Regions from separate parts of the Priestia sp. LL-8 genome, predicted to be linked through region 2. Evidence: a T-box and tRNA genes for the amino acid it is inferred to sense, from the RefSeq annotation. Region 2 holds a T-box; the other holds one or more tRNA genes.
The links. The T-box of region 2 lies ahead of pheS (phenylalanine--tRNA ligase subunit alpha). A T-box ahead of a tRNA ligase gene usually reads a tRNA of that ligase, here a tRNA-Phe.

Region 1: it encodes a tRNA-Phe, which carries the amino acid that the T-box ahead of pheS (phenylalanine--tRNA ligase subunit alpha) is inferred to sense. The anticodon was not compared.

Annotation. Positions count from the first base shown of each region.
Region 1 is NZ_JAZAQH010000001.1:5,030,618-5,047,167, forward strand. Features, by position in the region: gene U9R83_RS26235 (CxxH/CxxC protein) at 1-10, opposite strand, end outside; gene U9R83_RS26240 (S1C family serine protease) at 84-1,316, opposite strand; gene U9R83_RS26245 (MBL fold metallo-hydrolase) at 1,374-2,168, opposite strand; gene U9R83_RS26250 (two-component system regulatory protein YycI) at 2,187-2,966, opposite strand; gene U9R83_RS26255 (YycH family regulatory protein) at 2,953-4,320, opposite strand; gene walK (cell wall metabolism sensor histidine kinase WalK) at 4,311-6,218, opposite strand; gene yycF (response regulator YycF) at 6,225-6,932, opposite strand; tRNA gene U9R83_RS26270 (tRNA-Phe) at 7,195-7,267, opposite strand; tRNA gene U9R83_RS26275 (tRNA-Asp) at 7,272-7,347, opposite strand; tRNA gene U9R83_RS26280 (tRNA-Glu) at 7,383-7,454, opposite strand; tRNA gene U9R83_RS26285 (tRNA-Lys) at 7,470-7,542, opposite strand; gene U9R83_RS26290 (adenylosuccinate synthase) at 7,711-8,997, opposite strand; gene dnaB (replicative DNA helicase) at 9,185-10,549, opposite strand; gene rplI (50S ribosomal protein L9) at 10,665-11,114, opposite strand; gene U9R83_RS26305 (DHH family phosphoesterase) at 11,111-13,084, opposite strand; gene U9R83_RS26310 (YybS family protein) at 13,121-14,065, opposite strand; gene rpsR (30S ribosomal protein S18) at 14,204-14,443, opposite strand; gene ssb (single-stranded DNA-binding protein) at 14,510-15,010, opposite strand; gene rpsF (30S ribosomal protein S6) at 15,059-15,346, opposite strand; gene ychF (redox-regulated ATPase YchF) at 15,536-16,550, opposite strand, start outside.
Region 2 is NZ_JAZAQH010000001.1:4,519,277-4,535,826, reverse strand. Features, by position in the region: gene infC (translation initiation factor IF-3) at 1-326, shown strand, start outside; gene rpmI (50S ribosomal protein L35) at 348-548, shown strand; gene rplT (50S ribosomal protein L20) at 588-947, shown strand; gene U9R83_RS23690 (DUF1294 domain-containing protein) at 1,009-1,269, shown strand; gene U9R83_RS23685 (hypothetical protein) at 1,288-1,665, opposite strand; gene U9R83_RS23680 (dUTP diphosphatase) at 1,798-2,286, shown strand; gene U9R83_RS23675 (M42 family metallopeptidase) at 2,364-3,449, shown strand; gene sspI (small acid-soluble spore protein SspI) at 3,506-3,712, opposite strand; gene U9R83_RS23665 (TrmH family RNA methyltransferase) at 3,853-4,617, shown strand; T-box leader at 4,666-4,901, shown strand; gene pheS (phenylalanine--tRNA ligase subunit alpha) at 4,956-5,990, shown strand; gene pheT (phenylalanine--tRNA ligase subunit beta) at 6,004-8,418, shown strand; gene rnhC (ribonuclease HIII) at 8,452-9,366, opposite strand; gene zapA (cell division protein ZapA) at 9,510-9,770, shown strand; gene U9R83_RS23640 (CvpA family protein) at 9,767-10,324, shown strand; gene polX (DNA polymerase/3'-5' exonuclease PolX) at 10,523-12,235, shown strand; gene U9R83_RS23630 (endonuclease MutS2) at 12,255-14,618, shown strand; gene U9R83_RS23625 (DUF350 domain-containing protein) at 14,800-15,207, shown strand; gene U9R83_RS23620 (5-methyltetrahydropteroyltriglutamate--homocysteine S-methyltransferase) at 15,359-16,465, opposite strand.

The DNA.
Region 1 (16,550 bases), 510 kb from region 2:
ATATCTTCATGTATTTATCTTCCTTTCTCTATTCTTTTCATTAAAAAACCACAGGAGTTTATCCCCTGTGGATAACTTTTCTTTCACTTCATTTGACGCGTTAATTTTACTTCTGTGGATTTCTTTTTGCCATCACGATAGAACGTTACGTTCATTTTATCGCCAATTTCTTTTTCAATGTAGAGGTGTTTGCGAAGTGTCGCAATGTCCCTTACTTTGCTGTGATCTAACTCAACAATCACATCATATTCCTTTAATCCGGCTTTAGCGGCTGGCGAACCTGGCTCGACTTTTAGAACAGCGACTCCGTTTACTACATCATGCGGTAACTTAAGGGTTTCTTTTAAATGATACCCTGATACCTCACTTAATGATAGTGTACTAACTCCAAGATACGGACGTCTGACTTCACCATATCGTTCTAAGTCATTAATGATGGGTCTAGCCATATTGATTGGAATCGCAAGACCAATGCCTTCTACTGCTTCTTGGGCAATTTTCATAGAATTAATACCGATTAATTCACCATCAATATTAACAAGAGCACCCCCGCTATTACCAGGGTTAATGGCGGCATCTGTTTGAATAACTTCTGATTGCCAATCAGGATTTCCATCGCCATTCAAATCTTGAGGAATGACACGGTTAACCCCTGAGACAACTCCTTGTGTAACGGAGCCAGAAAATTGAAGGCCTAGCGGGTTTCCGATAGCAATTACTGGTTCACCAGCTTTAAGCTTATCAGAATTTCCGAAGGTAGCCACTTTTGTCACGTGGCCTGCGTCAATTTCAAGAACTGCTAAGTCCATTAAATCATCGCTGCCAAGAATTTTAGCCGATACCCTTGTACCGTTACTGAAGCTCACTTCAATTTCGTTAGCGCCTTTAATGACATGATAGTTTGTCACAATATAAGCTTTGTTACCTTGCTTTTTGTAAATAACACCTGAGCCCGTCCCGGCATCAGTTCGTTCATCATTCCAAAAGCTTTCAGAGTTCTGAATGTTTACAACTCCTACAACTGCTGCATTGGCTTCAGAAACAGCTTTTGTGACGGCCGTAGTGACGTCAAGAGATACTGACTTTTGAATGGTAGACCCTGTTTGTTCATCTCTATTTTCATCCGTCATCCATCCATCTGGCAAAATGCCGTTCCTCACCAAGGCTGGCATAAGAAGCAGTACAATAAGTGCACCTATAATAGCTCCAATCAGAGCAGAAGCGAAATATCCTCTGCGGCGTTTAGGCGGCCGACTATTCGGCTCTTGGCCTTCATCATAATGTTCCACACTATCACCGAACCCTTCATTTATCATCGTGAATGTCTGCATTCACGTACTAAATGAAGTTATTTTTCGCTTCCTTTCTAGAGACTATACATAAACAATATCAGTTGGTCTTTTTGGATCAGTATCACATAGAAGAATATTGTCCTCTACATTGATGTCTTTTTGTTGTAACACTTGCGCAACAGACATGCGGGCAATTTCCTTCATGTTATTGTCTTGACTCAAATGCGCTAAGTAAATGCGTTTGGTTTGATCTCCAATCACATCTGCCATTGCAAGAGCCGCATCTTCATTAGACACATGTCCTACGTCGCTTAGAATTCGTCTTTTAATACTCCAAGGGTAGCGTCCCATTCTGAGCATTTCAACATCATGGTTGCTTTCAAATACATACATATCGCTATTTTTAATCGTACCTTTCATGCGGTCACTTACATAGCCAGTATCTGTAATAAGGGTTAATTTTTTAGACCCTTGATGAAAGACATAAAACATAGGCTCTGCAGCATCATGCGAAACACCAAAAGACTCCACTTCCAATTGACCAAACGATTTCGTTTGGCCAATTTCAAAGTGAAACTTCTGTTCCGTATCAATGTTGCCGATCAAACCATCCATTGCGTTCCACGTTTTTTCATTTGCGAAAATGGGGAGCTTATATTTACGTGCCAGAACACCTAGTCCTTTAATATGGTCGCTATGTTCGTGAGTCACTAAAATTCCTGATAAATCCGGGATATTGCGATTTACTTGTTGAAAGAGAGCTTCCATTTGCTTTCCGCTCAGCCCTGCATCAACTAGTAAGGAATGTTCTCCATCACTTACTAAAATCGCATTTCCTGTGCTCCCACTCGCTAGCACGCTGAAATGCAGGCTCATTTATCTCACTCCAAATACTTATTTATTTCCTTTTTTAATGATTTGCCCTTCAAAGGCGTTTACAAAATAACTCGTATCTCCATTTACAATGACGTGCCAAGTTGGTGCTAAAACTTGAGAATTTAGTAGCGGCAGATCAAACGTATAGTACCCAAACTCTACTTTTGTTACAGAATCTTTCTTTTTCAATTCACCCTTCAAAAACAAATTTTCCAATGCTTTTAAAGGCGTTAAAACATCCTGCTCATCATCTAATGTTTTTACAGAACCTAGCATCGTTTGTTCATACGAAATAATTTCACCTTTGTCATTTAAGTGAGCAACGATCATTCCATTTTCATTATCAAAGATTTTATGCTTCTTATATTTTTGAAAGAATGTAACTGTTTTTTTCTCTTTGTTAACATTCCATAGCTCATAATCCTTACCTGAGATAACATACCGTTTTAGAAATTGACTTAGCTTTGCTTCGGGACTTTTTTCAGATACTGAAAAAGGTTTGTCTAGTACGCTTCGAATTGTTTTTTCCTCAAGCAGCGCTGCTTTTTGTTCTTTAAGCTTTTTTAAATCTTCATCTTTAAACAGTTTGCTTTTAGCATTTAACGACGAAGCTTCCTTCACATCTACAGGTAGATGTTTATATTCAATGCCTTCACTCGTTAATTGTTCTTCAACGCTCGACTCCACAAATAGAGAGTACTGATCTTCTTGATGAGTTTTAAAAATCTGATAGCCTAAGTAAATATTCAGAATCAAGAAAGTGAAAATAAAGATGGTTTTTGTTCTATTCCAATCCATCGTTATCGCCTCCTTCGGTCGGCGGTGCAATTCGATACCACTTGCTATTATAATAATAGAACCAAGAAGGAACGAGTTTGACAGAGTTAGAATTAAACTCAACCGTCTTTTCACCGGTTTTTGGCTGCTGTGAGACTTCTTCTAGCTGATAGCCTATTGAAATATCTTTTAACAGATTCGGGTCAAAGTTTTGGTGTTTTTCAATTAATTGAATCACCTTTTGAGATGACTGCAGCTTTTCTACACTGGAATCCTGTACTCTTACAAAACGATAAAGAGGACGACGGTAATTTAAAATCTCCGCATTTCCCCATCTCTGATATATTTCAGTCATTCCCTGATTGCTGTACACGGGATAATTATCTTTATAATAACGATAGCTAATTTCTTTTGTAATACGATTCCAGCTGTTGAACCTGTAATTAGATTCCGTCCAGCCGCCGTGGTCATTAACGAAGCTAAAGCTGCGATTTATTAAATTATAATCTTCCATTACCTCGGTCGTAGAATTTACAAGATTCACATATTCCATCACATCTGTCTTCGTATTAACATTAATCACTTTTGTACCTTCGGTGTAGACATCTCGGTTTGTAGACGTTTCTTTCCTTGCATAGTCTGGGTTGTTAAAAAGCGCTTCTTTATATTTTTCAATATCTAAATGCCTCATGCTCGTATAGTAAACTTCACTATTCATCGTGATATTGTTTTCTGGAAGGAAGATATACCGATTTTTGTTTTCTTTATATACAAAGCTCGGGGCATAGGTACGTTTCATTTTATCTTCTAATTCTTTGATATCATCTTTGGCCAAATTCTTGACTGTAACCGAATAAATCTTTTTTTGCTCATAATTCACAAGATACACGCTCACGAAAAAGGAAGGTGTACGCTTAATTTTAATGAGTACACGGTCAAATGTTTGATTAGGCAAAGACGTTTGAGAAAATGAAAAAAGCTGTTGAAATGTTTTTAACGGTAGCGCGTCTGGATACAGCACTTCAATAGAATTACTTCCATGAACATAATTTAGAAATCCATCGGGAGAAATAGCATCCGAAACGTCCGTCACATTCGAAAATTTCCACTTTTTCATTTCATTTACCCATTTGTTTACATCATCTTCGTCGTGAGACATGTAGTGATTATCGTTTCGATGATAGAGAACTTCTGTTGGAAGAATATGATCTTCTATTTTACTTTTTGAACTCACTTCAACTTCCTGCAGGTGTTGATTTTTTGAAATGACCTTATAAGAAGGCTGATACGTCCATATGTGATACGTCATAATTAAACTGGAAGCGACGAGAACAACTAAGATGGCCGTTTTGATATGTTCATATCTCATTCCCATTCGTCATCATTCTCACTTTCAATCGGAAGAGTAAAGTAAATCGTTGTTCCTTTTCCTTCCTGACTATCTGCCCAAATACGTCCATCATGTGCTTCAATAATTTCCTTGGCAATAGCAAGCCCTAATCCTGTTCCACCTAATTTACGCGTTCGTGCTTTATCTACACGATAGAAGCGTTCGAAAATTTTAGCTAAATTTGATTTTGGAATCCCCATACCTTGGTCTTTAATGCTCACAACAATTTCATGCGTATGCTGAGCAATTGAAAATGTAATGGTTCCGCCTTCAGGTGAATATTTTATTGCATTGGAAATAATGTTATCTAATACTTGTGTAATTTTATCTTGATCGATAGCGACATAGATTGCTTCATTTGGCAAGTCGCGCACGAACGAAATACCTTGTTCAATTGTCATTTCAAAGCGATCAATGATGTAGTGATAGAACTTCACAAAATTGATTGGATCACGACTAAATCGGTAGTCTTGGCTATCTAGCTTAGATAATTGAAGCAAGTCGTTAACGAGACGAATCATTCGTTCTGTTTCCGTTTGCGTTACATTTAAAAATGTTGGAGCTAAGTCCTTATCCTGCCATGCTCCGTCTGCAAGCGCATCTAAATAACTGCGCATCGTTGTTAACGGCGTACGCAATTCATGTGAAACATTCGCTACAAATTCTCGACGATCTTGATCAATTTTCTCCTGCTCTGTAATATCATGCAGGACAATGATAATCCCGTTAATAAAACCGGTCTCTTTTTGAATAGCGGAAATGGTAGCTCTTAAAATAAAAGGATCCGATTTTGTACTAAAGTCCAAAATTAATGACTCTTGATTAGCGAGCAAGCTTTCAAACGTATGCGTTTCTTCAAGATCTAATAGGGAAACAACTGGGTCAGACAAAACCGTTTCACGTGAAACATTTAGCATAGCTGCGGCTGGATCATTAATTAAAATTACTCTTCCTTTTCGATCCGTCGCAATAACGCCGTCCGTCATATGAGCTAATACCGAACTAAGCTTACGGCGCTCCCCTTCTGTCGTTGCCTGTGCTTCCTGAAGCTTTCTTGTTAAGTTGTTGAATGTGAGAGCTAGCTGACCAATTTCATCATATCCGTATACCTTAGCTTTTCTCGTAAAATTCCCTTTGGCCATCTCAAGTGCTTGTTTTCTCATTTCAGACATTGGACGAGTAATCGTCTGAGCTAAAAACACGCCTAAAATAGCTGTAATAAAAAGAGCGATCACCGTACCTGCTTTAAAGATCTGATTGATATTACTCATTTGATCGTAAACAGGCTCCATGGAAGCTGTTAAGTAAATAGCACCTAAGATTTCTTCGCTAGACTGAACTTTTCCATTTTTATTAGTTGAATTTGATTGACTGGCACCTACTTTATCCTGTAAACGAATAGGCTGTATCATAACTCTGATTCGCTGTCCGCTTTGATCAACAAATACATTATCAGAGTTCGTTCCTGCTAACAACGCATTCGTAATCGCTAAATCATTAGTCTTTTTACCTATGATCTGTTGAGGATTTGAGTTCGATGTAGCAATGATTCTTCTATTTTGGTCAATGACTCTTACTTCAGAGATGTCATTCATATCATTTGAAGCTAAATTGGGTCTTGAAGCAAAATCTCGTAAAATAGTCTTTAAGTCTTCCTCAAGAGTGGGTGAATCATCATCACGATTTTTCACCATTTCTTGTCCAATGTTATACGTCAGCAAGTCTGTCCGCTCTTGAAGAGACGTTCGAAAGTTGTTAACTAATTCTTTTTCTAATTGTCGTGCAAAATAGACCCCAATAATTTGCATCGCAATTAAAATGAGCAGCACATAAATCAATACAAACTTTAAATGAATAGATTGCAGGAGCCTTACTTTCTTCATCTAAAATTACTCCTGCTCTGGGCTGCGTAAATAATAGCCTACTCCACGTCTTGTTACAATCCACATTGGATGGCTTGGATTATCTTCAATTTTTTCACGTAATCTTCGAACTGTTACATCTACCGTACGCACATCACCAAAATAGTCATAACCCCATACAGTTTGAAGCAAGTGTTCACGCGTCATGACTTGTCCAATGTGCTTCGCTAAATAATGCAGCAGCTCAAATTCACGATGAGTCAGTTCAATCGTTTCTCCGCGCTTAGACACGATATAAGCATCTGGGTGAATAACAAGTGCTCCAATTGTAATTTCATTCGTTTCGCTTTCTTCTGTTGGAACAGCTACTTGCTGATGCCTACGTAAATTAGCTTTTACACGTGCTAATAATTCACGCGTACTGAACGGCTTAGTTACATAATCATCTGCACCTAATTCTAGACCTAACACTTTGTCAATTTCAGAGTCTTTTGCTGTTAACATGATAATTGGCATATCATATTTTTTGCGCACTTCTCGGCAAACTTCCATTCCATCTTTCTGAGGAAGCATAATATCTAATAAAATCATTTCAGGCTGTACTTCTTCCACTTTTTCAAGTGCTTCTACGCCATCATAAGCACAAAATACTTCGTAACCTTCTTTTTGCAAATTAAACTTTAAAATATCTGCAATCGGCTTTTCGTCATCTACGACTAAAATACGTTTATCCATGATCATCGTTCTCCTTTATTAGTTGAAGCAAAATATAAAAGATAGTATTCATACTGTTTGAATACCGTAGTTTTATTATACTTGATAACCCTTGAAACGTCACAAGTTCATCCTCTACTATACATGAAGATATATGATTTTCAACCATCTCTAAATGCAAAAGTAATATATTACCACAAAAGAGATACAAAGCAAATAACGTTTTCTTTTAAATGTAAATAAAAGAAAAAAGCATGACTTTAAATAAAGTCATGCTTTTTGATGGCTCGGGACGGAATCGAACCGCCGACACAAGGATTTTCAGTCCTTTGCTCTACCAACTGAGCTACCGAGCCAAAATGGCGGTCCCGACGGGAATCGAACCCGCGATCTCCTGCGTGACAGGCAGGCATGTTAACCGCTACACCACGGGACCTCAGTCTATATGCTATGTATTAAAAATATTAAAAATGACCCGTACGGGATTCGAACCCGTGTTACCGCCGTGAAAGGGCGGTGTCTTAACCGCTTGACCAACGGGCCACGTTGTAACAAAAGTGAGCCATGAAGGACTCGAACCTTCGACCCTCTGATTAAAAGTCAGATGCTCTACCAACTGAGCTAATGGCTCATGTTATATCTCTTAGCGACGCTTATTATAATAACATGATATTTCATATGAATGCAATAGTTTTTTTAAAACTTTCTTTTTATTATTGAGCTTTTTTTAAAAATCTTGTTAACAAAGCACCAATTATAAATAAAAAAGGTTAGCTCAAGAAGAGCTAACCTTTTTTATTTAGCTATATACACCACGTAATACATTTGTTTGTGTACGATCTGGACCTACAGAGAAAATAGATAAAGGAATCCCTGTTAATTGAGACACGCGCTCTAAGTAGTGGCGAGCGTTATCAGGTAACTCATCTAATGTTTTCACACCCGTAATATCTTCTGTCCAACCTGGAAGCTCTTCATATACAGGTTCGCATTCTGCAAGTGTTTTTAAGCTAGCAGGGAATTCTTCCATAACTTCCCCTTTATAACGGTAAGCTACACAAATCTTTAATGTCTCAATTCCCGTTAATACATCAATTGAGTTTAAAGATAAATCTGTGATTCCGCTAACGCGGCGAGCATGACGTACAACTACACTGTCGAACCAACCTACACGGCGAGGACGACCAGTTGTTGTACCATATTCACGTCCTACTTCACGGATTTGATCACCGATTTCGTTTGTTAATTCAGTTGGGAAAGGACCGTCACCAACACGAGTTGTATACGCTTTTGATACACCTACAACGTGCTTGATTTTAGATGGACCTACACCAGAACCAATAGTTACTCCACCCGCTACTGGGTTTGAAGATGTAACAAATGGATATGTTCCTTGGTCGATATCTAACATAACACCTTGTGCGCCTTCAAATAGTACACGACGTCCTTCGTCTAACGCATCATTTAATACTACTGATGTATCAACAACATATTTTGCAACTTGTTGACCATACTCATAGTACTCATCTAAAATTTCTTCTAATGTAAAGCCTTCTACTTCATACATTTTTTCAAGAAGGCGATTCTTTTCAGCTAAGTTTTGTGTTAATTTTGCTTCAAATACTTCACGGTCTAGTAAATCGGCAATTCGAATACCAACACGTGCTGCTTTATCCATATAAGCTGGTCCAATACCTTTTTTCGTTGTACCAATCTTATTTTCACCTTTACGTTCTTCTTCAACTTCATCTAATTTTAAATGATATGGAAGAATCACATGAGCTCGGTTACTAATACGTAAGTTTTCTGTTGTTACACCGCGATCATGTAAGTATTTTAATTCTTGAACAAGTGCTTTTGGATCAACAACCATACCGTTTCCAATTACACACGTTTTGTCATTATAAAAAATACCTGAAGGAATTAAATGTAACTTATAAGTTTCACCATTAAACTTAATTGTGTGACCTGCATTGTTCCCACCTTGGTAACGTGCAATCACTTCTGCATTTTCTGATAGGAAGTCTGTAATCTTCCCTTTTCCTTCATCTCCCCATTGTGTTCCTACTACAACGACTGAAGACATATCTTAAGCACCTCCGCTTAGTAAGCAACAGCTCACTACGACATAATTTAACCATGGATAAGTGTATCAATTTATCACGCTAAAGTCAATTAAATCCGAACGATTTAACAAAAGTTATTATAAATATATCGTATTTTGCGGAACGAATGCGATAACAATAAAATAAAACCTCTCAATATGAGAGGTTTTATGCACCAGGCGGCACTCCTGCATCATCAAAGCGCCGCTCGAGATTAACGAATTTATTGTATTCTTTTACAAAGGCAAGCTGTACGGTTCCAACTGGACCGTTACGCTGCTTGGCTATAATAATCTCGATAATATTTTGATTTTCTGTGTCTTTTTCATAATAGTCTTCACGATATAAGAAAGCTACGATATCGGCATCCTGCTCAATACTTCCGGATTCACGGATATCAGACATCATCGGTCGCTTATCTTGTCTCTGCTCTACACCACGGGAAAGCTGTGATAAGGCGATAACAGGGACTTCTAATTCACGGGCTAAAGCTTTTAAAGCACGAGAAATTTCAGATACTTCCTGCTGTCGGTTTTCTCCGCTTCGTCCATTACCTTGAATAAGCTGTAAGTAGTCAATTAAAATCATCCCAAGTCCGCCTTCTTGTTTCAAGCGACGACACTTAGAACGAATTTCACCTACTCGAATACCGGGTGTATCATCAATATAAATCCCTGCATTGGACAAAGACCCCATTGCCATAGTAAGCTTTCCCCAGTCATCAGCTGTAAGCGAGCCTGTACGCAGCCTTTGTGCATCAATATTTCCTTCGGCACACAGCATCCTCATAACAAGCTGCTGAGCACCCATCTCTAAACTGAAGATGGCTACGTTCTCATCCGTTTTTGTTGCAACGTTTTGCGCAATATTTAAGGCAAAAGCCGTTTTACCTACCGATGGACGGGCTGCTACAATGATTAAATCATTTCGCTGGAACCCTGCTGTCATTCTATCTAAATCACTAAACCCAGTTGGGATGCCTGTAATGTCACCTTTTCGATTGTGAAGAACTTCGATATCATCGTACGTTTGTACAAGTACATCTTTGATATTTTGAAACACACCGCTGTTTTTACGCTGTGCTACTTCTAAAATGTTTTTTTCCGCTTCATTTAATAAAACTTCCACTTCGTCTTCCCTTGCATATCCTTCTGAAGCAATATGCGTTGCAGTACGAATTAGACGGCGCAAAATCGACTTTTCTTCTACGATTTTACCGTAATATTCTACGTTTGCAGCCGTTGGAACAGAGTTAGCTAAATCACTTAAATACGATACGCCGCCAACTTCTTCTAGGATTTTTTGGTCAGCTAATTCAGACGTTACCGTTACCAAATCAACCGGTTCACCTTGGTCAGAAAGTTTCAGCATACATGTAAAGATTTTCTGGTGCGATGCCCGGTAAAAATCTTCAGGTATTAGCAGTTCAGATGCTAAGGTTAAAGAAGAAGGCTCTAAGAAAATGGCCCCTAATAGCGCTTGCTCTGCTTCAATATTCTGAGGCGGAAGACGATCAGCAAAAAGATCACTCATATTTCTATGCCCCTCTTATATTCTTTCGTATTTTCTTTCATCATAAATGTTGGCGCGAACAAATACAAGTCCGCGCCAACCCTTTATATTATTTACCTATTTTTCAATCGTACGTTTATTTTTGTTCAGTCACATGTACCTTTACAGTAGCCGTTACTTCCGGATGTAATTTAACCGGTACATTTGTATAGCCTAATGCGCGAATGGCATCATTTAATTCAATTTTACGCTTATCTACTTTGATGTTATGCTTTTTCTTTAATTCCTCAGCAATTTGTTTGCTTGTGATAGAACCGAATAAACGGCCGCCTTCACCAGATTTTGCTTTTAATTCAACTGTTAGTTCTTCAAGAGTTGCTTTTAACTCTTTGTTTGCTTGAAGTTCTGCAGCTGCATCTTTTTGCTCTCTATTTTTTTGTGCTTCTAATACCTTCACATTACCGCCTGTAGCTTCAACAGCATAACCATTTTTTAATAAGAAGTTATGTGCATAACCGTCTGAAACATTTTTCACTTCACCTTTTTTGCCTTTTCCTTTTACATCTTTTAAGAAAATTACTTTCATGATTTTTTACCTCCATCTAAGTACTCGTCAATTGCTTGTTTAAGCCTTTCTTCAGCTTCATCCAAACTAATGTCTTGAAGCTGAGTAGCAGCATTCGTTAAGTGGCCTCCGCCTTGGAGACTTTCCATAATAACTTGTACATTGATATCTCCAAGCGATCTAGCACTAATGCCAATTAGATTATCCCGTCGCTTAGAAATAACAAACGAAGCAACCACTCCGCTGATTGAAAGCAGCGTATCTGCAGCTTGCGCGATTAACACTTGATCATACATTTTGTTCGGTTCAGCGCGTGAAATGGCAATACCTGCTGTATAAATCTCTGCATGTTCAATAAAGCGTGCTCGCTGTACATATTGTGTGATATCTTCTTTTAAAAACTTTTGAACAAGAACCGTATCTGCGCCTTGAGAACGTAAAAAGGACGCTGCATCAAACGTACGAGATCCCGTGCGTAATGTAAAGCTTTTTGTATCGACAATAATACCGGCTAAAAGTGCTGTTGCTTCTAGCATATCAATTTTAAATCGTTTTGGCTGGTATTCAAGAAGCTCAGTAACGAGTTCTGCTGTCGAGGAAGCATATGGCTCCATATAGACAAGAAGAGGATCTTCGATAAAGTCTTCTCCTCGTCTATGGTGATCAATGACCACGACATTTTCAATACGATTTAATAATCTTTCTTCAATAACGAGCGACGGCTTATGCGTATCTACTACTACTAAAAGAGTATCATCACTCACAAGATTTAAGGCTTCTTCAGGCGTAATAAATCTTTCCCACAGGCCTTCTTTCTTTTTAATCTCTTCTAGCATTCGCTGAACACCTGTATCAATATGATCAGGATCTAATACGATAAAACCATCTTTCTGATTTACTTGCGCTACTTTTAAGATCCCAATAGCAGCTCCTACAGCATCCATATCCGGATACTTATGACCCATGATAATCACTTTTCCACTCTCTGTAATGAGCTCTTTTAACGCGTGAGAAATAACTCTTGCACGCACGCGCGTCCGTTTTTCCATTGGGTTTGTCTTACCCCCAAAGAATTTCACTTTTCCATTCGGCTGTTTAATCGCTACTTGATCTCCACCACGACCCAAGGCCAAATCCAAGCTAGATTGAGCCAAAGCACCCAGTTCGGGTAAATCAGCCGCACCAGCCCCAATACCGATACTCAATGTAAGCGGTATATTTTGTTTAGACGTCTCTTCTCGAACTTGGTCTAAGATAGAAAATTTACTTCGCTCTAAATGAATTAAGATCTGTTCATTCATAATCGCAATAAATTTCTCAGAAGACGTACGTTTAATAAAAATACCGTATTCTTGAGCCCAACTATTTAACATAGAAGTTACTTGGCTATTCAAGTTACTTTTAACTTGATCATCCATTCCTTGTGTTAGTTCATCATAATTATCTAAAAAGATAATGCCTAAACTTGTTCGTTCTTCTTCATACAACTTTTCGATTTCTATTTGCTCTGTAATATCAAAGAAGTACAGTAAGCGCTCGTCTCGTTTAATAACCACTTTGAATTTCCGATCATGCAACGTGACAACTTCTGTTTCCACTTCTTGTTTGATCAGTGGAATAATACTCTCTGCTACATCGTATAATGATCTTCCCACTAGTGTATCTTCACCGAGACAAGATGCTAGAAAAGGATTGGTCCATTCAATTTGATATTCATCATTAAACAACATAATCCCAATCGGCATTTCCATTAATGCCTCTTCGCCTACTTTTTTCAGCCGATGAGACAGCATTGAAATATAGGTTTCAAACTCATCGGACAGCATTCGCTCCATTCTCATGTATAGAAAAAGACAGGCTAATAGTAATATAAAGCCTATCATTCCTATGATCCAATTATGATAGGTCACGATACCTACTAAAATCAGGGCTATACTATACAATGAGTAAAATGGATAGCGAATGACATTCTTTTTTGTAAAGACAGGCATCCATTTCAGCTCCTACTTTTTTAAGTTCCACAATATCTACTTTTTTGTGTCTAATTGTTTTCTTAAATTAAATCCTAAATCAATTATACCTAAGATGCGCACAATTTGAAGGATAATTGGAATAATTAATGCTAAAATTGTTACAACAATTGGAATTGCTTTCGCATACCCTTTTTGATGTGAGAAATAGAAAATAAAAGAGATCCCTTGTAACACTACTAGCATTTGCAGTCCCATCACGATGTTGATAATAGCTACGTACATAAATGTACCTTGTTCAATATTAAAAGATGGGAAGGATAAGATTAATGCAATCAAATAATACCATAGAATACTTTTAGGAAGTTTAAATTCACGAAAAGGCGGGAATGCTTGCACCTCATAACCTGTTCTTTTAAGAATAGGCGTAGCAATAAGCTGAGAGAAAAAGGCCAGAATAACTCCACCCATAACAATTAATAGAGGCAACAGATTTTTAAACATATCAAATGCATCTCTCATTTGGTCAATTTGAGATTCCTTAACGTCTTGTCCTAAACTTTTCATCATTTCAATACTTTGATTAATCGATTGATCTAAAGCATTATTTATTTGCTCCATTAAATTAACATTAAAAATGACATTTGCTCCTACGAACAATAAAAGTAAACCTAAACTAAATGCAACCGTGCCGCCTAGTAAAATGGTATACCTTTTTTGTTTTTGTCGGTAAAGCATTCCTATTGCTAATCCACCAATACCAAATACAAATGTAAAAGGAAGAGTCAATACATTTCCAAATAACAAAGTCAATAACAACCCTACTACCAAAAATAATATTGCCTTTTTCCACCCATGACGAACGGTATACACAATAAACGGAACAGCTAGCGCTAGTTGAAAAATGGCTCCTACAACAGGTATGTATAGTGAAAAAAGCAAAAGCGCCACAAACAGCGCTAACAGAGCTGCTCCTTCTGTAATATATCGAATTCCTTTCACAACTTCACCTCGTTGATATAGACTATTATTTATTTTATCGATTCAATTCATAAGAAGCAACTATTTGGCAAAAGAGCACCTATGTAATGTAAAAAGAGGCAGTAAGGATTCCCTTACTGCCTCTTTTTATACCGTTCATTATTCACCAGAAACATATGGTAATAATGCCATTTGACGAGCGCGTTTGATAGCGATCGTTAATTTACGTTGGTATTTAGCGCTTGTTCCAGTTACACGACGAGGTAAAATTTTACCACGCTCTGAAACGAATTTTTTAAGCATATCTACATCTTTGTAATCGATGTGAGTGATGCCGTTTGCTGTGAAGAAACAAACTTTACGACGTCTGTTGCGTCCACCTTTACGTCCACCTGCCATTTTGATACGCCTCCTTCCGCTTAAAAGTTTCTATAAAATTTTATACTCCGGATAATCTACTGCGAATTAAAACGGTAAATCGTCATCAGAAATGTCAATTGTCTCGCCATTATTTGCAAATGGATCATCATCAACGCGAGTATAACCTTGATTACCTGAGTTACGGTTCTGATTATCTCCAAATGGAGAGCCTTGTCCAGATCCTCCAGTGTTAGCAAAGTTACTGCGTTGCGTATCCCCACCGCCACTTTTCGGCTCTAAAAATTGCACACTTTCCGCTACAACTTCCGTTACGTATACACGACGACCGTCTTGTCCTTCGTAACTGCGAGATTGTAGTCGACCATCAACACCAGCTAAACTTCCTTTTTTAAGGAAATTGGCTGCATTTTCAGCCTGACGACGCCATACAACACAGTTGATGAAGTCAGCTTCACGTTCACCTTGCTGATTTGTAAATGTGCGGTTTACCGCTAAAGTGAATGTTGCAACCGCTGCTCCACTCGGGGTATAACGTAATTCAGGATCTTTGGTTAAGCGTCCTACGAGAATTACGCGATTCATCATCAGAACCACTCCTTAAGGAAATAAAACCCAATTTATTTAAACGTTTAATTATGCTTCTTGTTTAACAACGATATGACGGATAATGTCTTCGTTGATTTTCGCAAGACGATCAAATTCAGAAACTGCTTCTGAAGTAGCCGCCACGTCAAGAATCATGTAGTAACCGTCACGGAAATCATTGATTTCGTATGCTAAACGACGTTTACCCCATTCTTTAACATTTGCGATTTCAGCACCATTATCAGTTAATACGCCGTTGAAGCGCTCAACTAATGCTTTCTTTGCTTCGTCATCAATGCTTGGACGGATGATGTACATTACTTCATACTTTCTCATCACTGTCACCTCCTTTTGGTCTAACGGCCCGAAACGGGCAAGGAGCAATAAAATATTACTCACGAATTAAAATTATAGCACACTACCATAGGCAAAGCAATACGCATTGCGGGCTGTTTCGTAAATATATGCTAATATTTTCGCCAACGACAAAAGCCGAAAGAAGATATCTTCTTTCGGCTTTTAATCTTATACGTTAAAGCGGAAATGCATAACGTCTCCGTCTTTTACGATGTATTCTTTTCCTTCTAAACGTACTTTTCCAGCTTCACGAGCTGCTCCCATTGTTTTGGCAGCTAATAAGTCCTCGTATGATACTGTTTCCGCACGAATAAATCCACGTTCAAAATCTGTATGAATAATACCTGCACACTCAGGAGCTTTCATGCCTTGTGTGAACGTCCATGCGCGTACTTCTTGCTCACCAGCTGTAAAGTACGTAGCTAATCCAAGTAAATCGTAAGCTGCACGTACAAGCTGATCTAAACCTGACTGTTCAATGCCTAGTTCTTCAAGGAACATTGCTTTTTCTTCTCCTTCAAGTTCAGCAATTTCAGATTCAATGCGTGCGCAAACAACAATTACTTCTGCGCCTTCACTTGCCGCATACTCACGCACCTTTGCTACATATTCGTTAGCAGATGCATCGGCTACCTCGTCTTCAGAAACGTTTGCTACATAAAGAATAGGTTTGATCGTTAGCAAGTGAAATTGTTTTACTAACTTCATTTGTTCTTCTGTAAATGATACAGCACGAGCTGGCTGATCACTTTCAAATGCATTCTTTAGTTTCTCTAGAACTTCGTATTCATACATTGCTTCTTTATCTTTTTGTTTAGCCATTTTTTGAACACGGCCGATACGCTTCTCTACCGTTTCTAAATCCGCTAAAATTAATTCTAAATTAATTGTTTCAATATCTGAAATAGGGTCTACTTTTCCTGAAACGTGCGTGATGTTTTCATCTTCAAAACAACGTACAACGTGACAAATTGCATCTACTTCTCGAATATGAGATAAGAATTTGTTTCCAAGACCTTCACCTTTACTAGCACCTTTTACGATTCCAGCGATATCTGTGAATTCAAATGCTGTTGGAATTGTTTTTTTAGGTTTTACAAGCTCTGTAAGTTTTTGAAGACGATGATCAGGTACTTCTACAATACCCACGTTAGGATCAATCGTACAGAAAGGATAGTTCGCA
Region 2 (16,550 bases):
AATTCCGCTATGAGCAACAACGTAAAGAAAGAGAAGCTCGTAAAAACCAAAAAGTTGTAAACTTAAAAGAAGTTCGTTTAAGTCCAACAATTGATGAACATGATTTTAACACTAAACTTCGTAACGCACGCAAGTTCCTTGAAAAAGGTGACAAAGTGAAAGCGTCTATTCGCTTTAAAGGTCGTGCCATTACTCATAAAGGGATTGGCCAAAAAGTACTTGAACGTTTTTCACAAGCTTGCGAAGATGTAAGTTCAGTTGAATCGGCTCCTAAAATGGAAGGCCGCAGCATGTTCTTAGTCTTGGCACCTAAAAACGAAAAGTAATAGAACGAGGAGGAACACCCCATGCCAAAAATGAAAACACATCGTGGCGCTGCAAAGCGTTTCAAAAAGACTGGAAGCGGTAAATTAAAACGTGCTCGTGCTTACACAAGCCATTTATTCGCTAACAAATCTACAAAACAAAAGCGTAAATTACGTAAAGGTTCTTTAGTAAGCAAAGGTGACTTCAAACGTATCCGTCACTTATTAGATAACATTAAGTAATTTGGGTTGAGATAGAAACAATACAGGAGGTAAACAATTATGCCACGCGTAAAAGGCGGTACAGTAACACGCAAACGTCGTAAAAAAGTTTTAAAATTAGCTAAAGGTTTCTTCGGTTCGAAGCATAGATTATATAAAGTTGCTAATCAGCAAGTTATGAAATCTCACATGTATGCTTATCGTGACCGTCGTCAGAAAAAACGTGACTTCCGTAAATTATGGATCACACGTATCAATGCAGCTGCTCGTATGAACGGTCTTTCTTATAGCCGTTTAATGCACGGTTTAAAATTAGCAGGTATTGAAGTTAACCGCAAAATGCTTGCTGACTTAGCTGTAGCTGATGAAAAAGCATTTGCTGAATTAGCAACTGCTGCTAAAAAAGGCTTAGATAAGTAATTGATTATAAAGTCTCGTCATCTTTAGATGATGAGGCTTTTTTGCTATTGGAGGACATATCATGAATGAACTGCTGCTTACCTATTTTATTGTTATTAATATAGTAGGGGTAGGAATGATGTATAGAGACAAACAAAAAGCGAAAAGACATGAGTGGAGAATTGCCGAAAGCACACTGTGGACGGTAGCGGCTATCGGAGGAGCTCTTGGAGGACTGATCGGCATGTATTGCTATCGTCATAAAACGAAGCACACATCGTTTAAAGTAGGTTTTCCTATTCTTGCTGCTCTTGACTTACTTTTCTTTTTTGTTATCAGCTGAGCACAAATGATTTTGTGCTCAGTGTAAAAATTCTCGAACGGGGCTTTTCCAGCGAATAGGAGCATTTGGATACATGTCGTGTACGTGGCTTTCGATCAGCTTGAAATCTTGTTTTTGCAGTTCATGCAATCGAGATGGATCTGTTAACACCATTGTAATTGACAAAGATTCTGGTTCATTGGGATTGCTGTATTTTTCTCCTTCAAATAAAATACCTTTATACGTTAATAGAAAATTTTTGCGGATATTCGTTTTTTCGTCAACAACAAAAAATTGCTGATGTTCCTGAGCTGCTACAAGCTTCCGCTTTGGACTGCGAAAATGCTGAACCAGCTTTAATAGTGTGTAAGCAACAAGCGCGAAAATGAACACGCGAACGATAACAATAACAAACATAACGCTCCCTCCTTTACAAGGCACAGTTTTCTTACTTTACGTTTCAGTCTCTAAAAAGTTTCATGATTTTTGATATAATTTCTTTATTGGTTTAAAAAGAAGAAGATATACATAATTACAGGAGTGATTACATTGAATTTACAACAGCTATTTACCATGCAGCGCCAGCTAGATCAACATATAGAGGACAAGCATCAGCTTCATAAGGAAGACTTGGTTCCAAGAAAACTTTTAGCTCTGCTTGTTGAAATGGGAGAGCTGGCAAACGAAACGCGCTGTTTCAAATTTTGGAGCGTTAAACCCCCGGCTGAAGACGCTGTTATTTTAGAAGAATTTGTGGATGGCGTACATTTTATTCTGTCTTTAGGGATTGAAAAAGGATACGATGATTTAACTGAGTTACCAAATGGAAAAGCAGGTGATTCGAAAACAGCACAATTTTTACAGGTGTTTGCACAAGTTGCTTCTTTCGAGCAGGATCTGTCGAAAGAAAACTATGTGAACATGTTTGTATCTTACATGACGCTTGGCGATATGTTTGGTTTTTCCGCTGAACATATTGAAGAGGCGTACATCTCAAAAAATGAAGTGAATTTTAAACGTCAAGAACAAGGATACTAGAAATAAAGGGATGGGAAATTTTACTTCAACCTCTTTTTAGCTATAATAGAGGTATACATATGAAAGGGGTAATCCATATGACAAAGTTAGATGAAACATTAATGATGCTTAAAGCACTAACAGATGCAAAAGGAATTCCTGGAAATGAACGTGAGCCGCGTGAGGTTATGAAGAAATATATTTCACCTTATGCAGATGAAGTAACGACAGATGGTCTAGGCAGTTTGATTGCGAAAAAGGTGGGCAATGAACAAGGGCCTAAAATTATGGTAGCCGGTCATTTGGATGAAGTCGGTTTTATGGTGACTCAAATTGATGAACGCGGCTTTATTCGTTTTCAAACGGTAGGCGGATGGTGGTCTCAAGTTATGCTTGCTCAACGCGTAACCATCGTTACATCTAAAGGAGAGGTAACAGGGATTATTGGCTCAAAGCCTCCTCATATCCTGCCTCCAGAAGCTCGCAAAAAGCCAGTTGACATTAAAGATATGTTCATCGATATTGGTGCTTCTAGCAGGGAAGAAGTAGCGGAGTGGGGAGTAAAACCTGGTGATCAGGTTGTGCCTTATTTTGAATTTACGGTTATGAACAACGAAAAGATGCTGCTAGCGAAAGCCTGGGATAACCGTATAGGCTGTGCAATCGCTATCGATGTCTTAAAAGCTTTAAAAAATGAAGCACATGAAAATGTTGTGTATGGTGTAGGAACGGTGCAAGAAGAAGTTGGACTTCGAGGTGCAAAAACATCTGCTAACTTTATTGAACCGGATATTGCATTTGCTGTTGATGTCGGCATCGCTGGAGATACACCTGGCGTTTCTGATAAAGAAGCATCTTCTAAAATGGGGCAGGGTCCGCAAATCATTTTATATGATGCTTCCATGGTTTCTCATAAAGGACTTCGAGATACAGTGGTAGATGTGGCAGATGAATTAAATATTCCGTATCAATTTGATGCAATCGCTGGAGGCGGTACGGACTCAGGTTCTATCCATATTTCAGCTAACGGGGTGCCAGCACTTTCGATTACAATTGCAACTCGTTATATCCACTCTCATGCAGCGATGCTTCATCGTGATGATTATGAAAATGCAGTTAAATTAATTGCGGAAGTTATTAAACGCTTAGACCGTGATACGGTTAACGCAATTACGTATAATTAAAAAAAGCTCATTCTCCTAGGAGAATGAGCTTTTTGTTGTACATAGGAAAAAGTTATTTATTTTAAACCGTTTTCAAGCGTTGTCAGAATTTCTTCTTTTTCTGATTCTGGAGACTTTTCCCAAAGCACCTCAAATAAAACACCAAGTCCAGGGAGCATTTTTTCTTCACCGCTTTGAATGGCGTCAGAAATTGTAGCCTCAAGCTCTTCTTTTGAGTTTCCTGAAACGTTTGCAATAACAGCATTTCGTAAATTAAGATCCATCATTTTCACCTCAGCTATCGTAAAGTTACCAATAGTTTTTGTTTTCTTTGCGATTTCTATGTACAATAAAGTGAAACTTATCTAATGATTATTGAGAAAAACCTAATTGAACTATTTATTTTTTTATAGATAAAGGAGTTATGTTTGTGAAACAAATTGATTCAGTTAAAAATCCGCAGGTAAAAGCGTGGAAAAAGCTGCATAATAAAAAAGACCGTGACAAGCAGGGGCTTTTTATGGTAGAAGGCTTTCATTTAGTCGAAGAGGCTATCAAAAATAAGGATTGCGTAAAAGAATTAATTATTCGCGAATCGATCGAAGTGCCGGCACAGTGGGATATAGACGGTATCGAAATAACGGTTGTAAACGAGGCAATTATTAAGTTATTATCTGACACAGAAACACCTCAAGGAATTATTGCCGTGTGTTTTCAAACAAAGCATGCGGAAATCATTCATACAGCACAGAAAGTATTGCTTTTAGATGCGGTGCAAGATCCAGGTAACCTCGGCACCATTATTCGAACAGCTGATGCTGCCGGAGTGGACGCTATTATCGTTGGAGAGGGCAGCGTGGATGTGTACAACCCAAAAGTCGTTCGTTCAACGCAAGGAGCTATTTTTCACCTTCCAATTGTAAAAGGCGATTTACTCGAAATGATTTCACTGTTAAAAGAAAGAGGAATAGCAGTTTACGGCACGTCGTTACAAAATGGAAAAGTCTACACACACGTAAAACCTTCAAACGAATTTGCGCTGATTGTGGGAAATGAAGGAAACGGCGTAAGCGAGAAAGTGTTGGAACAAACGGATCAGAATCTGTACATTCCCATCTATGGAAAGAGCGAGTCGCTAAATGTTGCCATCGCTTCTGGAATCTTACTTTATTATTTACGCGGAATGTAGTTGCATCGAGAACGTGTTTTCACTATAATAATACAATAGTTACATATGTAAAAAACGATGAAAGAGAGCAGTAGCTTATGTCCGTTTATGCAGGGAGAAAATGCCGTGACTGAAAGCATTTTTATAAATGTAATAAGTGAATTCACCTCTTGAGTTGACACTTAGACCATCTTACATAGATGTAAAGGTGTTCCGGAGATTCCGTTAACTTGAATGAAGTGAACTGTATACGTCTGTGTATATAGTTAACAAGGGTGGTAACGCGACTAATCCTCGTCCCTTTTTTGGGAGGAGGTTTTTTTATTTGTCATTTTTTACGTTAAAAGGAGGAATAAGTGATGAAAGAACGTTTACAAGAACTTCAACAAGAAGCAATTGCAAAAGTCGAAGCAGCAAGTGCTTTAAAAGAATTAAACGACGTACGCGTAGCTTATTTAGGAAAGAAAGGCCCTATCACAGAAGTACTTCGCGGTATGGGAAAACTTTCAGCTGAAGAGCGTCCTGTAATGGGAGCACTTGCAAATGAAGTACGTGAAGCGATTGCATCTAAAATTGAAGAAAAACAAACGGCGTTAGAAGCAGCCGAGGTAGAGCGTAAACTTGCTTCAGAAACAATCGACGTAACGCTGCCAGGACGCCCTGTTAAAGCAGGTACGCATCACCCGCTAACAAGCGTGGTTGAAGAAGTGGAAGATTTATTCTTAGGAATGGGCTATGAAGTAGCAGAAGGACCGGAAGTAGAGCAGGACTATTATAATTTCGAAGCGCTGAACTTGCCAAAAGGTCACCCAGCACGTGATATGCAAGATACGTTCTATATTACGGAAGAAACGCTTCTTCGTACGCATACATCAACTGTTCAAGCTCGTGTTATGAACAAAAATGAAGGCAAAGGACCTGTTAAAATTATTTGCCCAGGAAAAGTGTACCGCCGCGATGACGATGATGCTACGCATTCTCATCAATTCATGCAAATTGAAGGTCTTGTAGTAGACGAAAACATTCGTATGAGCGATTTAAAAGGCACGCTTGAAGTATTTGTGAAAAAGATGTTCGGTGCAGACCGTGAAATTCGTCTTCGTCCAAGTTTCTTCCCATTCACTGAGCCGTCTGTAGAAGTAGACGTATCGTGTGCAAAATGTGGAGGTAAAGGCTGTAATGTATGTAAACAAACAGGCTGGATTGAAATTTTAGGAGCTGGCATGGTTCATCCAAATGTTCTTGAGATGGCTGGATACGATTCAACTAAATATCGTGGTTTTGCTTTTGGAATCGGTGTAGAGCGTATTGCTATGTTAAAACACGGCGTGGATGATATTCGTCATTTCTATACAAATGACGTTCGTTTCTTAGATCAATTTAAACAAGTATAAAGGAGGGACTACGATGTTTGTATCTTATCGTTGGTTACAAGAGTATGTTGACTTATCAGGCGTAACGGCAGAAGAGTTAGCTGATAAAATCACAAAAAGTGGAATTGAAGTTGAAGGTGTAGAAAACTTAAATAAAGGCATCAGCGGAGTGGTAATTGGTCATGTTGTAGAACGTGAACAGCATCCAAATGCGGATAAATTAAGCCGCTGTCAAGTAGATCTTGGCGGAGGAGAAATCGTTCAAATCGTGTGCGGAGCACCGAACGTGGCACAAGGCCAAAAAGTAGCGGTTGCAAAAGTGGGAGCTGTACTTCCAGGTAACTTTAAAATTAAGCGCGCTAAGCTTCGCGGTGAAGAATCGAACGGTATGATTTGTTCTCTTCAAGAGCTTGGCATTGAAAGCAAGCTTGTAGCAAAAGATTATCAAGAAGGGATCTTTGTCTTCCCAAGTGATGCTGAAGTAGGAGCGGATGCACTAGATGCATTAAACTTAAACGATGAAGTATTAGAACTAGGGCTAACACCAAATCGTTCAGACTGCTTAAGTATGTTAGGCGTAGCGCATGAAGTAGCGGCTATTTTACGTCGCGAAGTGAAGTATCCGTCAGTGAACGTGCAAACGTCTGATGAGCAAGCGTCTGATTATATCTCCGTTAAAGTAGAGGCAAAAGAAGACAATCCGCTTTACGTAGCGCGCGTTGTGAAAAACGTAAAAATTGCTCCGTCACCCCTATGGATGCAAACGCGTTTAATGGCAGCTGGTATTCGACCTCATAACAACGTAGTTGATATCACTAACTATATTTTGCTTGAATACGGTCAGCCGCTGCATGCTTTTGACTATGATCGTCTTGCTTCAAAAGAAATTGTTGTACGTCACGCCTCAGAAGGCGAGAAGTTTGTAACGCTTGATGATCAAGAGCGCGTATTAAAAGGTAATCAGCTTGTTATTACAAACGGCAGTGAACCAGTAGCTCTTGCAGGTGTAATGGGCGGAGCAAACTCTGAAGTAAAAGACGATACGGTAAATGTTCTTATTGAATCAGCTTACTTCAAAGGTTTAACGGTTCGCCAAGCTTCAAAAGACCACGGTCTTCGCAGTGAAGCAAGCGCTCGTTTTGAAAAAGGAATTGATCCTAACCGTACGCGTGTAGCTGCTGACCGCGCAGCAGAATTAATGGCTGAATACGCTTCAGGTGAAGTGGTAAGCGGTACTGTAGAAGTAGATACACTAGCTGTGGAACCTGCTGTTGTAGCTGTGTCACTAGGACGTATTAACAACGTGCTTGGTACAGAACTATCAATGGAAGAAGTACAAGATATTATGAACCGTCTTCAATTTGAAAGCAAAGTCGAAGATGAAACAATCGTTGTAACAGTACCGACTCGTCGAGGCGATATTACAATTGAAGAAGATATCGTCGAGGAAGTAGCGCGCATGTATGGCTATGACAACCTTCCTACAACGCTTCCTGTAACAGTGGCAACTCCAGGAAAATTAACAGAGTATCAGCTTGGACGCCGTAAGGTTCGCCGTTTCTTAGAGGGAGCGGGGCTAGCGCAAACAACAACCTATTCGTTAACGAGCGCTGAAAAAGCTACTCAGTTTGCACTAAATGCAACAACTACGATTGGTTTAGCAATGCCGATGAGTGAAGATCGCAGTATCCTTCGTCAAAGCTTAGTGCCTCATTTGCTTGAAGCAGTGAAGCATAATAATGCTCGCCAATCGGATTCTATTGCACTATACGAAACAGGCTCAGTGTTCTTATCTAAAGGTGAAGGAGAATTACCGGATGAGCAGGAGCGCGTAGCTGGGGCAATCACGGGTCTATGGCATGCTCACGGCTGGCAAGGTGAAAAGAAAGTCGTTGATTTCTATGTAATTAAAGGTGTACTAGAAGGATTATTTGCACAGCTTGGTTTAGAGAAACGAATCTCATATGCTCCTGTTAAAAAAGACGGTATGCACCCTGGACGTACAGCGGCTGTATGGTTAGATGAAAAAGAAATTGGATACGTAGGTCAAGTTCATCCTGTTGCTCAGAAACAGTATGGTCTTCGTGAAACATACGTATTTGAATTACACCTTCAAGAGCTATTAGCTGCAGATGTTGAAGAAGTTCGTTATTCAGCTATTCCAAGATTCCCATCTATTACACGTGATATTGCACTTGTTGTAGATAAAAACGTTCTTGCAGGAGAAGTTCAGCGCGTCATCTATGCAGCGGGCGGAGAACTTTTAAAAGACGTGACGGTATTTGATCTATATGAAGGAGAGCGTATGGAAGAAGGCAAGAAATCTGTAGCTTTCTCTTTACGTTACTTAGATCCTGAACGTACATTAACTGATGAAGAAGTAGCAAAAGCACATGGTGCAGTGTTAGAGGCTGTAGAAAAAGAATTTGGTGCAACGCTTCGTTCATAAGAATAAGAAAAGAGATGTGGATTCCCACATCTCTTATTTTTTAGCTAATTTTAAAGCTTTTTCTGTATTAGCAAAATGAATTTTAGCTAAGGAGTTCAGCGCATTCACGCCATGTTTTTTAATAATTTTAGCAGCGGCGATATCAACTTGTGCTCCAGCTCCGCGAGGAATAACCATCCCGGTCTTTTCCGTCAGCAAATCCATTTGTTTTAAAAATGCATATCTGGCAATAATGGAAGCAGCAGCTACAGATAAATGAACGCTTTCTCCTTTTGTGCTGAAAAAGACATTTTCTTTGATAATCTCTTTTTCCTTTACTACGTGTTTATAATAGGTGTTCTTTTCGACAAACTGGTCAATTAAAATGGCATCAGGTTTTTCAGGATCCAATTTTTTTAACACGTTCGATAAAGCTTTATTGTGCAGCAGAGCTTTCATTTTACCTTGCGACATGCCTTTTTCTTGAAATGCATTATACTTTTCGTTATGTAAAACAAGCAAACTATAGGGAATAAACGAAACAAGCTGCTTGGCAATTTCAATGATTTTAGCATCCGTTAACTCTTTTGAATCTCGTACTCCTAACTCTTTTAACAAAGGAAGCTGCTCTTTTTGAACATAGGCAGCAACTACGGTCATAGGACCAAAATAATCTCCCGTCCCTACCTCGTCAGAACCGATGACCGATAGTGAGCTGAAGTTTGATGGGAGGTGTGAGGCAGGAGCCTTTTTCGCAGCATCTAAAGGGCCTCCCCACTTAGCCGCTTCTGTTTCAGCTTCTTTTCCTTGAAAAAGTACTTTTCCAGAGCGGTACGCAGTGATAGAACAGCCGGGGGTTTTAGCTGCAAAAATACTTCCCTGTGGAAGTTTGGGCTGTAGATAGGATGTGTAATGAAGCTTCATTTTAGCTATTTGATCAGCTGATACCTTAATAACAGCATGTGACATAATGCTTCACTCCTTTCGGGGTATTTTAGTTTACTTTATAAGCACTATCCCTTATGATAGCTTAAATATAGATATGTTTCCATTGAAGTCTTCTTCGTGGTATGATAGGGATTAGGATTTTTCGTGGAACGGAGGATTTTCTCGTGTCAAGACAAGATAAAACACGTGCGACAGTTGACATCTTTGGTCAGCAGTACAGCATCGTCGGTAGCGAAAGTACAAGCCATATTCGACTTGTCGCCTCTATAGTGGATGAAAAAATGCGTGAAATCAGTACTAAAAACCCTTCTTTAGATATCAATAAATTAGCAGTATTAACAGCTGTGAATGCTGTACACGAATATATAAAACTGAAAGAAGACTATGAGAGACTTGAACAAAAACTTTATGGAAAAGAGGAATGACTGAGTCAATGCTTAATATCATTTTAATTATATTGCTTCTTTTAGGCTTTGTGACAGGTCTTAAAAGAGGATTTATTTTGCAGCTCATTCATATTGTCAGTTTTGCGGTTTCGTTTATCGTCGCTTATATGTTTAGTGGAGACTTGGCAAGCCGACTTCGCTTGTTGATTCCGTTTCCGGACAATATTCAGCAGCAAAGTGTCGCATCGTTTGTATTTGATTCTGGAACGATAGAAGACGCTTTTTATCGAATGATTGCATTTGCGATTTTATTTTTTGCTACTCACATTGTACTTCGCCTTGCAGGCTCTGTTTTAACGGCTTTAACCGAACTGCCAATTCTGCGCCAGTTAAATAAATGGGGCGGAGGTGCACTTGGATTCGTTGAAGTGTATATCATCGTTTTTATTTTGTTATACATTGGAGCCGTGATTCCTGTAAGTGAAATTCAAACGCCAATTCAACAGTCTTCAATTGCAATCAATATCGTACAAAATACTCCATATTTATCGTCTGCCATTCAAGATTTGTGGACCCAGTATGGCGTAATGTAATGAAATTACAATAGCTTGTTGAGAGGGTGTGTCGAAAGTGTCATAATACTTTTGAGATACCCTCTTTTTTTATCGCAGTCTGTTCTGCGGTTTTCAAGAGGACAAAGGTATGTCTAGATGGAAATGTGAAAGAGTACATATGTAACTTATCATGTTTTCAAAAGTTTCGTTATTATGATAATAGGCTGGTGAAAAGAGATGAATAAAAAGGATATTATTAAATTGTTAGAAACAATTGCTACATATATGGAATTAAAAGGAGATAACCCTTTTAAAATTTCTGCTTTTCGAAAAGCAGCTGCAGCGTTAGAAACTGACGAGAGAACGCTGACGGAGATTGAGGATTTTACAAAGCTCCAAGGGATTGGAAAAGGAACAGCTGCAGTCATTACAGAGTATATGGAAACAAATGAGTCGAGCGTATTAGAAGAACTAAAGCGAGAAGTTCCTGAAGGGCTTATCCCTCTGCTTAAGCTGCCGGGGCTTGGAGGTAAAAAAATAGCTAAATTATATAAAGAGCTAGATATTAAAGACATGGAATCACTGCATCAGGCTTGTATGGAAAATCGAGTGCAGGAACTAAGCGGTTTTGCTAAAAAGACAGAAGAGAAAATCATCGCTGCTATCGAAGAATTTGGAAAGCGTCCTGATCGTTTGCCTCTTGCTTTTATGCTTCCAATAGCGGACGAAATTTTAGAAGCCCTTAAACACATGCATAGCATTGAGCGTTTTTCTCAAGCAGGGAGTATTCGCCGCATGAGGGAAACCGTAAAAGATCTTGATTTTATTATTTCAACAGCTGAACCTCATGCTGTTCGCGAACAGCTAGTATCGCTGCCAAAAGTGAAGGATATCATTGCAAATGGAGATACAAAAGTCTCGGTAACGTTAGCCTATGAGTACGATGTGTCCGTGGATTTTCGTCTTGTAGAAGATAAAGCGTTTGCCACAACGCTTCATCATTTTACAGGATCAAAAGATCATAATGTGCGCATGCGTCAATTAGCAAAAGAACGCGGTGAGAAAATTAGCGAGTATGGCGTTGAAAATGCGGAGACAGGCGAAGTCATGACCTTTGAGTCTGAACAAGCATTCTATGAACATTTTGGGCTGTCTTTTATTCCGCCGGAACTTCGTGAAGATGGAACGGAGGTAGATGCATTTATCAAACCTCAAACGCTTGTGACTTACGGTGCCGTAAAAGGTGATTTGCATATGCACTCCACGTGGAGCGACGGGGCGTATTCGATTGAAGAAATGGCGGAAGCATGTCGCGCGCGAGGCTATGAGTACATGGCGATTACAGACCATTCTCAGTATTTAAAAGTAGCGAACGGTCTAACGCCTGAGCGCATTCGCAAACAGCGTGAAGAAATTAATCGTTTAAACGCACAGTTCGATGATTTTACAATACTAGCTGGAATTGAAATGGATATTTTGCCCGATGCAACACTTGATTATGATGATGAAATGCTAGCTGAGCTAGATTTTGTTATTGCGTCCATTCACTCTAGTTTTTCGCAACCCCGCGAAGAAATTATGAATCGTTTAAAGCAAGCGTTAAATAATGTTCATGTAGATTTAATCGCTCATCCCACGGGTCGTTTGATTGGCCGCCGCAACGGATATGATGTAGATATTGATATGCTAATTGAATTAGCTAAAGAAACACAAACGGCTCTGGAACTAAACGCGAATCCAAACCGTTTAGATTTAGCCGCTGAGCATATAAAAAAAGCACAAGAAGCAGGAGTGAGAATTGCTATTAATACAGATGCTCACAATTTAGACATGCTAGAGCATATGGAAATTGGAATATCTACGGGAATTAAAGGCTGGCTTAAACCAGAAACGGTATTAAATACGTATAGTCTCAAAGAATTAACCGCCTTTTTAAATCGACATAAATAAGCAACAGGAGGAATCAGTTTTGCAATCACGTATTTTTCATGTACTAGAGTTTAATAAAGTTAAGGAACAGCTTCAGAAAAAAGTAGCTTCTTCTTTAGGCCGAGAAAAAGTAGCGAATTTGATTCCCTCGACTCAGTATGAAGAAGTAGTCAAATGGCAGGAAGCAACAGATGAAGCTACAACCGTGCTGCGATTGCGTGGCAACGTACCGCTAGGAGGCATCTTTGACGTTCGACCTAGCGTAAAGCGCGCTGAAATTGGAGGAACGCTAAGCTCTAATGAACTTCTTGATGTAGCAAGCACGATTTATGCTGCAAGACAAGTCAAGCAATTTATCGAGCAAGTAGTAGAAGACGAAGATTTACAGCTTCCAATTATAACTGAACATATCGAAAAACTAATGCCTCTTCCTGAGGTAGAACAAACAATTAAAATGAGCATTGATGAGAATGGCACAGTACTAGACGGTGCAAGCGACCAGCTAAGAGGCATTCGTCAAAAACTTCGCTCGACGGAGTCTCGTATTCGCGAAAAGCTAGAAAGTCTTATTCGCTCCTCGTCTGCTCAGAAAATGTTGTCAGATGCAATTGTTACCATTCGAAACGAACGTTTCGTTATTCCTGTTAAGCAAGAATATCGCAGTGCGTATGGAGGCATTGTGCACGATCAGTCTTCATCTGGAGCAACGTTATTTATTGAGCCGCAGGCGATTGTGACGTTAAATAATGAGCTTCAAGAAGCAAAAGTAAAAGAAAAACAAGAAATTGAGCGTATTCTCATAGCTCTAACCGTTCAGGTAGCGGAAGTAGCAAATGAACTCCGTCAAAACGTTTATTTGTTAGGTGAGCTGGACTTCATGTTTGCTAAAGGGCGCTATAGCCATGAGCTAAAAGCTTCAAAACCTAAAATGAACGATCGAGGCTATATTAAGTTAGTGAAGGCAAAACATCCTCTTATTGCACAGGAAGATGTCGTTGCAAATGATATTGAGCTAGGTGATCAATATACGTCTATCGTTATTACAGGACCAAATACCGGCGGGAAAACCGTAACGTTAAAAACACTTGGGTTATTCACATTAATGGCTCAAGCAGGTTTGCAGATTCCTGCGCTGGACGGATCGGAAATGGCTGTGTTTAAACACGTATTTGCTGATATTGGAGATGAGCAGTCGATTGAACAAAGTCTGAGTACCTTTTCATCTCATATGGTCAACATTGTAGATATTTTACAAAAAGTAGATCACGAAAGTCTGGTCTTGTTCGATGAATTGGGAGCAGGAACTGATCCTCAAGAAGGTGCAGCGCTTGCGATTTCGATTTTAGATCAAGTATATGAAAGAGGCGCTCGCGTAGTTGCGACTACTCACTACCCTGAATTAAAAGCGTACGGCTATAACCGTGAAGGAGTGGTCAATGCTAGCGTAGAGTTCGATATTGAAACATTGAGCCCTACTTACAAGCTGCTGATTGGTGTACCGGGCCGAAGCAATGCTTTTGAGATTTCAAAACGTTTAGGTTTAAGTGCTGAAGTAATTGAACGTGCCAAAGGCTATATTGGCTCAGAAACAAATAAAGTAGAAAATATGATCGCCTCTCTTGAAGATAGCCGCCGTCAATCTGAACATGAGCTAGAAGAAGCTGAACAGCTAAGAAAAGAGGCTCAGAAGCTTCATAAAGAATTACAGAGTCAGATTATTGAGTTTAATGAAAAACGAGATAAGCTGTACGAAAAAGCTGAAGAAAAAGCCCAAGCCACAGTTCAAGCAGCATCTGAAGAAGCAGAGAAAATCATTAGCGATTTGCGTAAAATGAGTCAAAAAAATCATGCGCTTGTAAAAGAGCACGAATTGATTGAAGCGCGTAAGCGTCTAGAAGATGCAGTTCCAACTCTTGAAAAAAGTAAAAAGAAACCGGCTGTGCCGAAAAAACAAGAGCGCACTCTTCAAGCTGGAGATGAAGTGAAAGTCTTAAGCTGGGGACAAAAAGGAACGCTTGTGGAACGAGTAAGCAATAATGAATGGCAAGTACAAATGGGAATCATGAAAATGAAGGTGAAAGAAAAAGATCTCGAATATATCAGTTCCCCAAAACCTGTAGAAACGAAGCCGCTTGCTACGGTAAAAGGAAAAGATTATCATGTAAATCTAGAACTGGATTTAAGAGGAGAGCGCTATGAAAATGCGCTGATTCGAGTTGAAAAATATATTGATGATGCTTTGTTAGCCAACTATCCGCGCGTTTCGATTATCCACGGTAAAGGAACTGGAGCTCTTCGTAAAGGTGTCCAGGAATATTTGAAAAATCATCGTTCTGTTAAAAATATTCGTTTCGGAGAAGCTTCTGAAGGAGGTTCTGGCGTTACGGTTGTGGAATTTAAATAAAAGAATGCTGACATAAAGGTGTCAGTTGATGCGCTGAACAAGCATATATGAAGATAGAAAATCCGACATGGCTCATGGACTATGCTGGGTTTTCTATCTCTTTTAAGAACGATACAAGTAAAGGAAAGAGACCTGTCAGTTCATTACGTGAAGTGTAATATAAATTAGGAGTGATGCAAAAATGAGGGATTTTTGGAAAGACCCATATATTGAATCCGCCGCTTATTACAGCGTGGTTGTTTTGAGCATTGTCGTCTTTCTTGTTGTGTTTGAGCTCGTTACTAAGTATAAGAATTGGGAAGAGATTCAAAAAGGAAATATGGCTGTTGCGATGGCAACAGGTGGGAAAATATTTGGATTAGCTAATATTTTTCGCTATTCGATTGAGCATAACGACAATTTGTTAAGAATGCTCGGATGGGGAATATATGGGTTCGTTCTTTTACTAGTCAGCTATTTTATTTTCGAATTTTTGACGCCAAAATTTCGAATCGATGATGAAATTGAACAAGATAACAGAGCCGTTGGGTTTATTTCACTTGTTATTTCAATCGGTATGTCCTATGTAATAGGAGCAGGGATAGGATAGGAGAGAGTGATGGAGAAGTTAGCGAAAATTTTACTCGTTTTATGCGGAGTGTTTATGCTTATTGGTCTTATCTATTTATCTATATAGCTTTTCCTAACATTGTGATGACAGCAAAAAAGCTGACCTTAAAGCAGGTCAGCTTTTTTAATCATTACTTCCATACGTCTTCAGCAATTGAAATCACGTGCTTTACTTTATCCCACTGCTGCTCTTCAGTAAGTAAATTCCCTTCTTCTGTAGAAGCAAATCCGCACTGGGGACTCAAACAAATTTGATCAAGAGAAACAAATTCTGCCGCTTCAGCAATTCGTTTTTTCACTGCTTCAGGATCTTCTAGATCTCCAAATTTTGATGTGATAAGGCCGAGGACAATCTGAAGATCATCTCGCTTTACATGTCGAAGAGGTTCGAATCCTCCTGAGCGTTCATCATCAAATTCTAAAAATAGTCCATCTACGTTTAACTGACTGAAAATAGCTTTTGACGCATTTTCATATCCACCGCTTGCTGTATAAGTAGACTGGAAATTCCCTCTGCAAATATGCATTGTAATGACCATATCATCTGGCTTATGCGCAATGGATTCATTGATAGCATCCGTAAAACGTTTCAGTAATTCTTGGGGCGTGAAACCTTTTGAAGCGATTTGTTCTTGTCCTTTTTCTGAGAAAAAGACTGCCCACGCAGTATCATCTAACTGTAAATAGCGGCATCCAGCATCATAAAATGCTTGAATGGCTTTTTGATATGTTTTAACTAAATCAGCAAAAAATACATCCGTATCCGAGTAAGCAGACTCTTCAATATGACCTCTGAAAAACAGCATATTAGGACTTGGAATGGTGAACTTAGCTACGTGTTCTTTTCCAGCAGCTTGATGAAGAAATTTATAATCTTCAATCATAGGGTGGTGATTAAAATCTAGTTTTCCAGTCACTTTTATACCGTGAGCTTTTGTTTGGACCCCGTGAAACTGAATGCCCGACTCTGCTTCGTAAAGTTCTACGCCAACAAGTTCTGACAGAAAATCAAAGTGCCACCACGCACGGCGAAACTCACCGTCTGTGACTGCTTTTAATCCAATTTGTTTTTGCTTTTCTACGAGATTACGAATTTCTTCATCTTCAATTGCTCGAAGCTGTTTCTTTGTCATTTCCCCGTTTTCCACTTGTAATCGTGCTTGCTTGATACGCTCGGGACGCAAAAAGCTTCCAACGTGATCTGCTTTGAACGGTCCTTTAGTCAATGTTGTTATCAATTCATACAGCTCCTTAAAAAAAATCTAATTTTTATTATATACAAAAAATTCGGATAATGTACAGGGGTAAATCCAATTTTTATTT